4 regions of the Pseudoalteromonas sp. MTN2-4 genome follow, and region 1 is predicted to be linked to each of the others. Evidence: predicted binding sites of a transcription regulator. Region 1 holds the regulator's gene; each other region holds the start of a gene.
The links. The regulator sigma-54, encoded in region 1, starts transcription at its own class of promoters, with help from an activator protein. The targets are predictions, from matches to a motif close to GTTGGCACGNNNNTNGNNT.
Positions count from the first base shown of each region.

Region 2: a site for sigma-54 is predicted at 727-745, ahead of ACGHEH_RS10720 (DUF642 domain-containing protein). Genes of this name have one in related genera too.
Region 3: a site for sigma-54 is predicted at 1,277-1,295, ahead of ACGHEH_RS14520 (PspA/IM30 family protein). Genes of this name have one in related genera too.
Region 4: a site for sigma-54 is predicted at 1,356-1,374, ahead of flgJ (flagellar assembly peptidoglycan hydrolase FlgJ). Genes of this name have one in related genera too.

Region 1 is NZ_BTGK01000009.1:81,166-83,372, reverse strand. It holds gene lptB (LPS export ABC transporter ATP-binding protein) at 1-334, shown strand, start outside; gene ACGHEH_RS17750 (RNA polymerase factor sigma-54) at 382-1,902, shown strand; gene hpf (ribosome hibernation promoting factor) at 1,931-2,207, shown strand, end outside.
Region 2 is NZ_BTGK01000003.1:418,267-420,473, forward strand. It holds gene ACGHEH_RS10715 (SulP family inorganic anion transporter) at 1-636, shown strand, start outside; gene ACGHEH_RS10720 (DUF642 domain-containing protein) at 901-2,100, shown strand.
Region 3 is NZ_BTGK01000006.1:19,888-22,094, reverse strand. It holds gene ACGHEH_RS14530 (hypothetical protein) at 1-226, opposite strand, end outside; gene ACGHEH_RS14525 (PspC domain-containing protein) at 265-465, opposite strand; gene ACGHEH_RS14520 (PspA/IM30 family protein) at 546-1,235, opposite strand; gene dusA (tRNA dihydrouridine(20/20a) synthase DusA) at 1,837-2,207, opposite strand, start outside.
Region 4 is NZ_BTGK01000008.1:25,030-27,236, reverse strand. It holds gene ACGHEH_RS16610 (flagellar basal body rod C-terminal domain-containing protein) at 1-337, opposite strand, end outside; gene flgJ (flagellar assembly peptidoglycan hydrolase FlgJ) at 339-1,319, opposite strand; gene ACGHEH_RS16600 (flagellar basal body P-ring protein FlgI) at 1,423-2,207, opposite strand, start outside.

The sequences.
Region 1 (2,207 bases):
GGACAGTCAGGGCATGGCTTTATCAGGTGGTGAGCGCCGCCGAGTTGAAATTGCTCGCGCTTTAGCCGCAAACCCCAAATTTATTCTTTTAGATGAGCCTTTTGCTGGCGTTGATCCGATTTCGGTGTTAGATATAAAGAAAATTGTTGAGCACTTAAAAAATCGCGGCATTGGAGTTCTCATTACAGATCATAATGTAAGAGAAACCCTTGATGTTTGTGAGAAAGCTTATATTGTTTCACATGGTGAATTAATCGCGTCAGGTACGCCTGAGTCAGTTTTAGCTGATCAAACCGTAAGAGACGTCTACCTAGGTGAACAATTCCGTCTATAGTTAAAACAAGACATAATCCAAATAACAAAAAGGATTGTTAGAAATACATGAGGCAATCGCTACAGCTGCGCATGGGGCAGCAACTAACCATGACACCACAATTGCAACAAGCAATTCGCTTACTGCAATTGAGCACACTAGATCTACAGCAAGAGATCCAAGAAGCGCTGGATAGCAACCCTTTACTCGAAGTAGATGAATCGGAAATAGAGCCGAGTGCTGATGGCAATGATTCAGACAAAGCGACCAAAGATACTGATTCTATCGAGCAACTCTCTAATTCTGCTGATGATGGTCACGGTGATGAACCGACAAGCGATTACGAGCTTGATAGCGATGCCGCACTAAGTAAAGACACAGTTAGTGACGATCTCGCCATGGATGTAACGTGGGACGAGTACATGAGTGCAGCACCAAGCACAAGTAGCGGCCCAATGCCTGAAGACGAAACCATTTATCAGGGCGAAACAACAGAAACATTACATGAATATTTAATGTGGCAATTAGAGCTCACTCCATTCAGCCCAACGGATAAAGCCATAGCTGTTGCCATTGTTGAAGCCGTTGATGATGCTGGTCTACTTACTGTCAGTACCGAAGAACTCCTAGAAAGTATTAATGAAGGTAATGACGAAGAGTTAATTGAACTCGACGAAGTTGAAGCTGTATTAAAGCGTATTCAACTTTTTGACCCTGTAGGTATTGCAGCTCGCTCATTACAAGAATGCTTATGTATTCAACTCAATCAGTTTGATGTAGATACGCCTTTCATTGCTGAAACAAAAATGGTGTTAAGCGAGCATATTGATCTATTGGCCAACCGTGATTACCGCACCATCATGAAAAAGACCAAGCTCAAAGAGCCTGAGTTAAAAGAAGTGATGACTCTCATTCACAGTCTTAACCCTAAACCTGCCGCCAGTATTATTCGTGAAGAATCTGAGTATGTTATTCCTGATGTGTCGGTGAAAAAAGTAAAAGGCCGCTGGGTTGTTGAGCTAAACCCTGAATGTATGCCTAAAATTAGGGTTAATGATCATTATGCAGCAATGTCACGCTCAGTAAAATCAAGCACTGACAGCCAATTCATTCGCTCTCACCTACAAGAAGCAAAATGGTTTATTAAGAGCTTAGAAAGCCGCAATGACACTTTAATGAAAGTTACCAATTGCATTGTGCAACAACAACAGGCATTCTTTGAACATGGACCTGAGGCAATGAAGCCTATGGTTTTGAATGATGTTGCTGAGATGGTCGAAATGCACGAGTCTACCATTTCTCGTGTCACCACTCAGAAGTACATGCATACGCCCCGTGGCATTTTTGAGTTGAAGTACTTTTTCTCAAGCCACGTAAGCACTGAAAACGGAGGTGAATGCTCATCGACTGCGATTAGAGCATTGATCAAAAAGCTAATTGCTGCAGAAAATACAGCTAAGCCATTGAGCGACAGCAAAATTGCAGATATATTGGCAGAACAGGGAATCAAAGTGGCACGTCGTACAATTGCAAAATACCGCGAGTCACTCTCTATTCCACCGTCAAATCAGCGTAAGAGCTTGATTTAAGACGTAAACCAAGAGAAGGAAAATGCTTATGCAACTAAATTTAACTGGTCGTCACGTAGAAATTACAGATTCATTAAGAGACTATGTAAACACGAAGTTTGCAAAGCTAGAAAGGCATTTTGATCACATTAATAACGTTCACGTGATCTTAGATGTTGAGAAGCTGGTACAAAAAGCCGAAGCTACCGTTCATTTAAATGGCGGTGAAATTTTCGCTTCAGATGAACACTCTGATATGTATGCAGCCATTGATAAGCTCGTTGATAAACTCGATCGCCAAGTTATCAAACACAAAGAGAAATTAA
Region 2 (2,207 bases), on a different contig from region 1:
TTGACCGAACCAATTCCCTTGGCTGTTTTAGCGGGTATTGCCGTATATGTTGGTATAAATATTCTTGATTGGAGCTTTATTCAAAGAGCACACAAATTAAGTATATCTCAAATGGCAATTATGTATGGTGTAATGTTACTCACTGTATTTGTAGACCTCATTGCCGCTGTAGGCTTAGGTGTCTTTATTTCAAATATTATGGTGATTGAACGACTTAGCCGTGTGCAATCAGAACAAGTTAAAGCCATTAGTGACTCTGATGACGATGTTCCAATGAATAAATCAGAACAAGCATTATTTGAACAAGCGAACGGTCAACTGCTCTATTTTTACTTATCGGGTCCCATGATATTCAGTGTCTCTAAAGCCATTGCGCGTCAACATCGCGATATAAGTAAATATAAAGCCATGGTTTTAGACTTGAGTGATGTGCCAATGCTTGATGTCACTGTAAGTCTAGCGCTTGAAAATGCGATTACTGATGCGTTAGATGCAGACTGTAAAGTCTTTATCTACTCTCCAAACTCAGAAACTTCTGATCAACTCCATCGTTTTCAAATTAACGAAAAACTTGGTGAAAATGCATTTTGCAACTCTAGAAGTGATGCATTAGAACGCGCGTTGGAATCAATGTAGATTTAAACGTTTTGGCACAAAATAGATTCTTTGTGTCAAAACGACTTTCAAAAACCTCTTCTCTTATAAATTAAAATCAAAAACCTTCTAACTGGCATTTGCTTTGCTTGTATAAGTCTTTGGAATATTAAATTACTGCACAAAACGAATTATTGACTTAATTGTTTATTAATTGTTGACGAAACCGACGTAAAATACGACAATAGGATTAATTTCGCTTTCAAAGTTTGTTGTAAGCAGTTTTTAAACTTGGAGAACAACTATATGAAGTTATCTTTATTAGCAATGTCGACGCTTTTTGCAACGCAATTTGCAATGGCTGATAATTTAGTTACAAACGGCTCGTTTGAAGAAAATGTGATCAACTCTAAATGGACATTGTTGAATTCAGTTAACGGATGGGAGCGTGAAGGCGCACGTTTTGAAATTCAAACTTCAAGACTGGGCATCATTAATGCGCAAGACGGCAATCAGTACATTGAGTTAGACTCAACGGCTAACCACAGTGTATATCAAAATATTGCAACTGAAGCTGGTCAAAGTTACGAAGTTTCTTTCTATTATTCTCCTCGTATCCAAGGTAATAGTTCAACAAACAAAGCTGAAGTTAAATGGAATGGTCAAACTGTACTAAGCCTTAATTCTACAACTCGCGGTTGGCAGTCATTTAACGTCACTGTATCCGCTGACTCTGATTCATCTGAGTTGCGTTTTGTTGGTACAGGCAAGAACGATAGCCTTGGCGCATTTATCGACAACGTAAGTGTGACTAAAAAGCAAGCATGCCACACAGGTATTTTCGGTATTAATAACTATGGTGACCTAGAAACAGGATACGTATACAAATTCGATCTTGAATCTAAAACTTATAGTGTAGTTGCTGGCGCACAAAACACTGCATCTAACATTGCAAGCCACAACGGCAAGTTATATTTCATGGAACAATTAGATTCAGATACTAAAGCATCTAAGCTTTGGTCACTAGATCTTGAAACAGGTTCTCAAACCGCTGAAGCAGATGCCACTTCATGGCCTATCTATCGTTCTGCAGTTACAGCTGATGGTCAATCTCTGCGTGCTACCAGCAAAACATACATGTACGACTACGACTTGCAAACTGGCGAGAAAACCGTTTTAGGTAAAATGCGTTATTCTGGTGACAAATTCTCACACGGTGATGTTGCCTATTCTGCTGATAACAACACACTTTATGTGTTAACTGGTAAGTCTCTTTACACGATAGATGACAGTACTATGGCGCTGACATTAATCGGCCATCACGGAATTAATTGGGCATCTGGTTTGGCAATTTCTGACAACGGTGCTCTATACGTATCAGGTCGTGTGTCAGGAGAAAACGCAAAAATTTACAGTGTAAATCCTCAGACAGCGGTTGCAACCTATGTGATGGATGCACCTGAACACATTAATGACTTAACGTTTGTAGACAACTACTGCAACTAAATATTCATTAGAAAATAGCCAGTTTTTACTGGCTATTTTTTTGCGCCAAATCTACCTTAAAATTCCTTTCAAAACCCTATCTATCGAGCATAAAGAGTTTGTTAATT
Region 3 (2,207 bases), on a different contig from region 1:
CTAGCCCAATGAGCACAACTAACACCAATCCAATTACTCCGACACTCACAAGTGCCACCAGCGCGATCACAGCAATAATGCCAGCTAAAAGCGCGAATAGCTCGATGCCGACCCAGCTTATTTCCCAAATAAATTCAGGCATCGCAAAGAACATAACAGGTGTTTGAACCCAGCTTAATGCGCTAATAAATAGTAATGCTGCTAATAAAATCAATGCTGTTTTCATAATTACCTCCTACGTCTTTACAGCTTAATATCTAGCAATTACTGCTTTGGCCACAGTACAGCGCATAATCCGTATGCCATCACCGTCATCATTGGGAACTTTAAAAATACCAACAAAGTTAATACTCGAGTTAGCCATACTGGTAAATCAAAACGTTCTGCTAGCCCAGCACATACTCCTGCAATTTTCTTTCTCGCTAAAATACGACGACATGTTTTCGTTGTTTGTTGCATATTCATAACCTTACTCCTGAAAAATTAGGGAGGCGCCTCGTTGCGCCGAGCCTGTCAAAACGAATTAATACCTAGCAAACTTTTGCTTACTGCGCAGAAGTTGATGCTTCTGAAGCCTGCTTACCTGTCACTTTTTGCTTCAGTGCAGCAAGCTCTTCACTCAGCTTTTCGTCTTGCTCCATTTGTTTGAATTCTTGATAAACATCATTTTTACCAATATCGTAGCTTTCAACTTGTGCTTCGATACGCTCTACTTTCTGTTCTAGTTGTGAAAAGCGTGCGCAAACATTTTGTACTTCTTCACTATTTAACATGCTACGTACTTTTAATCTTGCTACTGCACTATTTTGTGCTCTGTAAAATTGCTGCTGTTTTGCTTTTACCTCAGCAATTTTATTACTTAGCCTAGCGGCATCTTCATTCAGCTTGTGCAGCGCGTCTTCTAATTGTGCTGCTTGCTTTTGGTTATCTTCCTGAGCATCTACAAGCTTTTGCTTTTCGATAAGTGCCGCTTTTGCTAAATCATCACGACTTTTACTTACCGCTAGCTCTGCTTGCTGCTGCCAACGTTCGATTCCTTGAGTTAGGTCATCATGCTGACGAGATAAGCCTTTTTGCTCTGCGATGATCTGTGCAGCAGTTGAACGACACTCAGCCAAGGCATCTTGTAACTCACTCTCAATCTGCGCAGTCATTTTTTGTGGATCTTCTGCTTTGTCTAAAAACGCATTAATTTCTGATTTAATAAGATCTTCAATTCTGTCGATTAAGGCCATGTTCTGCTCCTATGCATTTGGCAATTGGGTTACTAGAGCTATTCCAATCTTTGTGCCAAAAGGTAAAATCAAATAAAAACAAGCACTTAATATTTTTCAGGAGTTTTTACAGAAGAGACAAACTTCATGATTTCGTTAAATAAACTAAAAAGTAGTCAATTTAGTTAACATGAGAATTGTTCGCGGATTATTGTCGGGCTAAAGCCACGACCTATAGGTGAGGCCCATCACGATATTTTTGTAGGTCATCGTTTACGGCGACAATCTAACAACAGAGAAATCCATATATGTAGGCTCGGGTTTACTCCGCGCACTTTAGCGGGACATAAAATCATCGCCTACAATCGTGCAAAATATACGTTGCGAAGCAAGATTACTTTTGCACAAAGTGAAATGAGCAATTTTAGCCGCCGCAATGGAGTGCTCTATTTGTAGTTTTGTAGGTCGTCGTTTACGGCGACAATCCAACAACAGAAACACTGAAATATGTAGGCGCGGGTTTACCCCGCGTATTTTTACACGAGACTAAGAGTCATCGCATATGAAAACAAAGAAGCCGCTTAGGTAAGCGGCTTCAAAGGCATTTTTAAACTCTAAAAATTTACAGTTCAGGCACGAACGTCAGTGCTTTTTCCATTACCTCAATACCAGAACCTTTTTTATGTCCATTCTCTGATAAGTGACGTCGATACCCTCGCGCACCCGGTTGGTTTTGGAAAATACCTAACATGTGGCGAGCAATGTGCCAGAAGTTCGCCCCCTCGCTCATTTGTGCTTCAAAGTAATCATACATGCTGCGAACCACTTCATGGCGCGTTTGTGTAAACGCTTCACCACCGTACAGCAACTCATCAACCTGCGATAACATAAATGGGTTGCTGTAAGCTTCACGACCGACCATCACCCCATCAATATTCGTTAAGTGATGCTGACATTCCTCAATGGTTTTAACGCCACCATTAATACTGATGT
Region 4 (2,207 bases), on a different contig from region 1:
TGCTTTCTTGCAGGTTGTTATACAACGAGTTAATACTATTAGCTAAACTGTTTGACTCTTCAGCAAATAGTAAATCTACGCGCTCAGCTTCATTTACAAACTGCTCATAAAAAGTGGTATTTGAAATGTCTCGATTTAATTGTCTCTGTGCAAACTCATTAAGTAGCCGAACTGTTTCACCACGCCCTACTTGCCCATTACTCAAGGTGACATGCTCAGTACGCTCTCTGACATAGCCTTCTGTATTTAAGTTTGCAATATTTTTACTTGTCGTCTGTAAAAGCTCTGTGCTTGATCGGATACCTGACGTACCAATATTCATTAAATTGAAAGACATCTTAGTTAACTCCTTGACGTACTAGCGACGTTAACATTTGTTTAAACTCTCCTCGCTGTAAGACATTTTTTATTTTTTCTGCGTAGTTCGGATCTGTTGCGTAGCCGGCTTGTTGAAGTTCGTCTAGGTACTGCTCAGGCTTATCTGTGTTATTCAATGCCTGGCTGTAACGTGGATTACTTTGAAGAAAATCGACATAATCATTAATGCTGTCTTTTATCGACTCATACGCCCTAAAACTGGCTTGCTTTTGAACTGGTAAACCTTTTTCAAATTCTATTGTCATTTTTTTGGCTTGTGCACCCTGCCAAGATCTATCTGCCTTAATGTTGAATAAATTAAAGCTACTGCCACCATCTTGTTTAGCGATAACATGTTTACCCCAGCCTGTTTCAAGCGCAGCTTGCGCAATCATTACTGCTGGGTTCAAACCAATTTTCTGTGCAGCTGTTTTTGCGTGTTCCCACATTTCACTAATAAATGACTCTGGAGAATCAAAGCGAGGATGTTCATCTACGTTTTCTACTTTAGCAACCTCTGGCGCTATTTCTGGCTGACGACGAATAAATTCAGGGAGCTGCTCAGATGTTGGCTTTTGCATAGATAACTGTGCATCATTACGAAGTACGGATGACGGTTTATAGCCATCAACATTAGGTGAAAGCTGTTTAACAATGAGTTCGGCTAAACCAAGGCTACCTTTTTTTGATAACTCTAGAGAAAGCTGTTGATCATGCATCTCTTGAAAGAACTTCACCCCACTGGAATTAAATGGGCTGTTTTTATCTTCCATTGCTTCATTGGCTTTACGCATACTTTTCATCAGCATTTGCGTAAAAATAGATTCAAACTGCTCTGCTGCTTTTTTTAGTGCTTCATTCGATGCTTGTTGATCGCCACCGCTTTTCAACGCATCTTGTCTAAGTGCATTTAGATCACCTAAATCAAAGAAGTTTTGTTTTTCTAACGGATTGGTATTCATACTCATCAATTACACTAAATTAGTCATACACTAACATAGCAATAATCGAGCCAAAAAAAAGCCCCGCAATTGCGAGGCTAACTATTTGATTATAAATAAAACACTAAATGACGACTAATTGACCATTAATAGCACCTGCCTCTTTTAACGCTTCAAGGATCGCCATTAAATCCCCCGGTGCAGCGCCTACTTCATTAATCGCTCTGACCAAATCATCTAAGCTCACCCCTGGATTAAATACAAAGGCTCTTGAGTCGTCTTGATTCACATCGACGATGCTTTGACGGGTAACAACCGTTTCGCCATTTGCTAAAGGTTGTGGCTGAGACACCATTTGGTCTTCAGAAATCGTCACTGTGAGGCCACCATGGGTAATAGCTGCTGGCTGTAGTTTGACATTCTTACCAATCACGATCGTGCCTGTACGCGAATTAACAATAATCTTGGCTGAGGTGTCTGCCGGTTTGAACTCTAAATTCTCAAGTGTCGATAAATAAGCAACACGCTGTGAAGGGTCTCGTGGTGCTATTACACGAACAGACGCAGCATCCATTGGTTTTGCACTATTAGGTCCGACCAAATCATTAATGGTGTCAGCCAAACGTTTTGCTGTTGTAAAGTCAGGACGGTTAAGGTTAAAAGTAATAAAATCACCTTGTGTAAAAGGGCTTGCAACCGCTCGTTCAACTGTCGCGCCGTTTGGAACTCGGCCAACTGTAGGAGTATTGATAACGACTCTACTTCCGTCTAACCCTTCTGCGCCTAAACCACCCACAATTAAACTGCCTTGCGCAATAGCATACACATTACCATCAACCCCTTTTAGGAATGTTTGCAGTAACGTGCCTCCTCTCAGGCTACCTGCGCTACCTATTGAAGATACTGTAA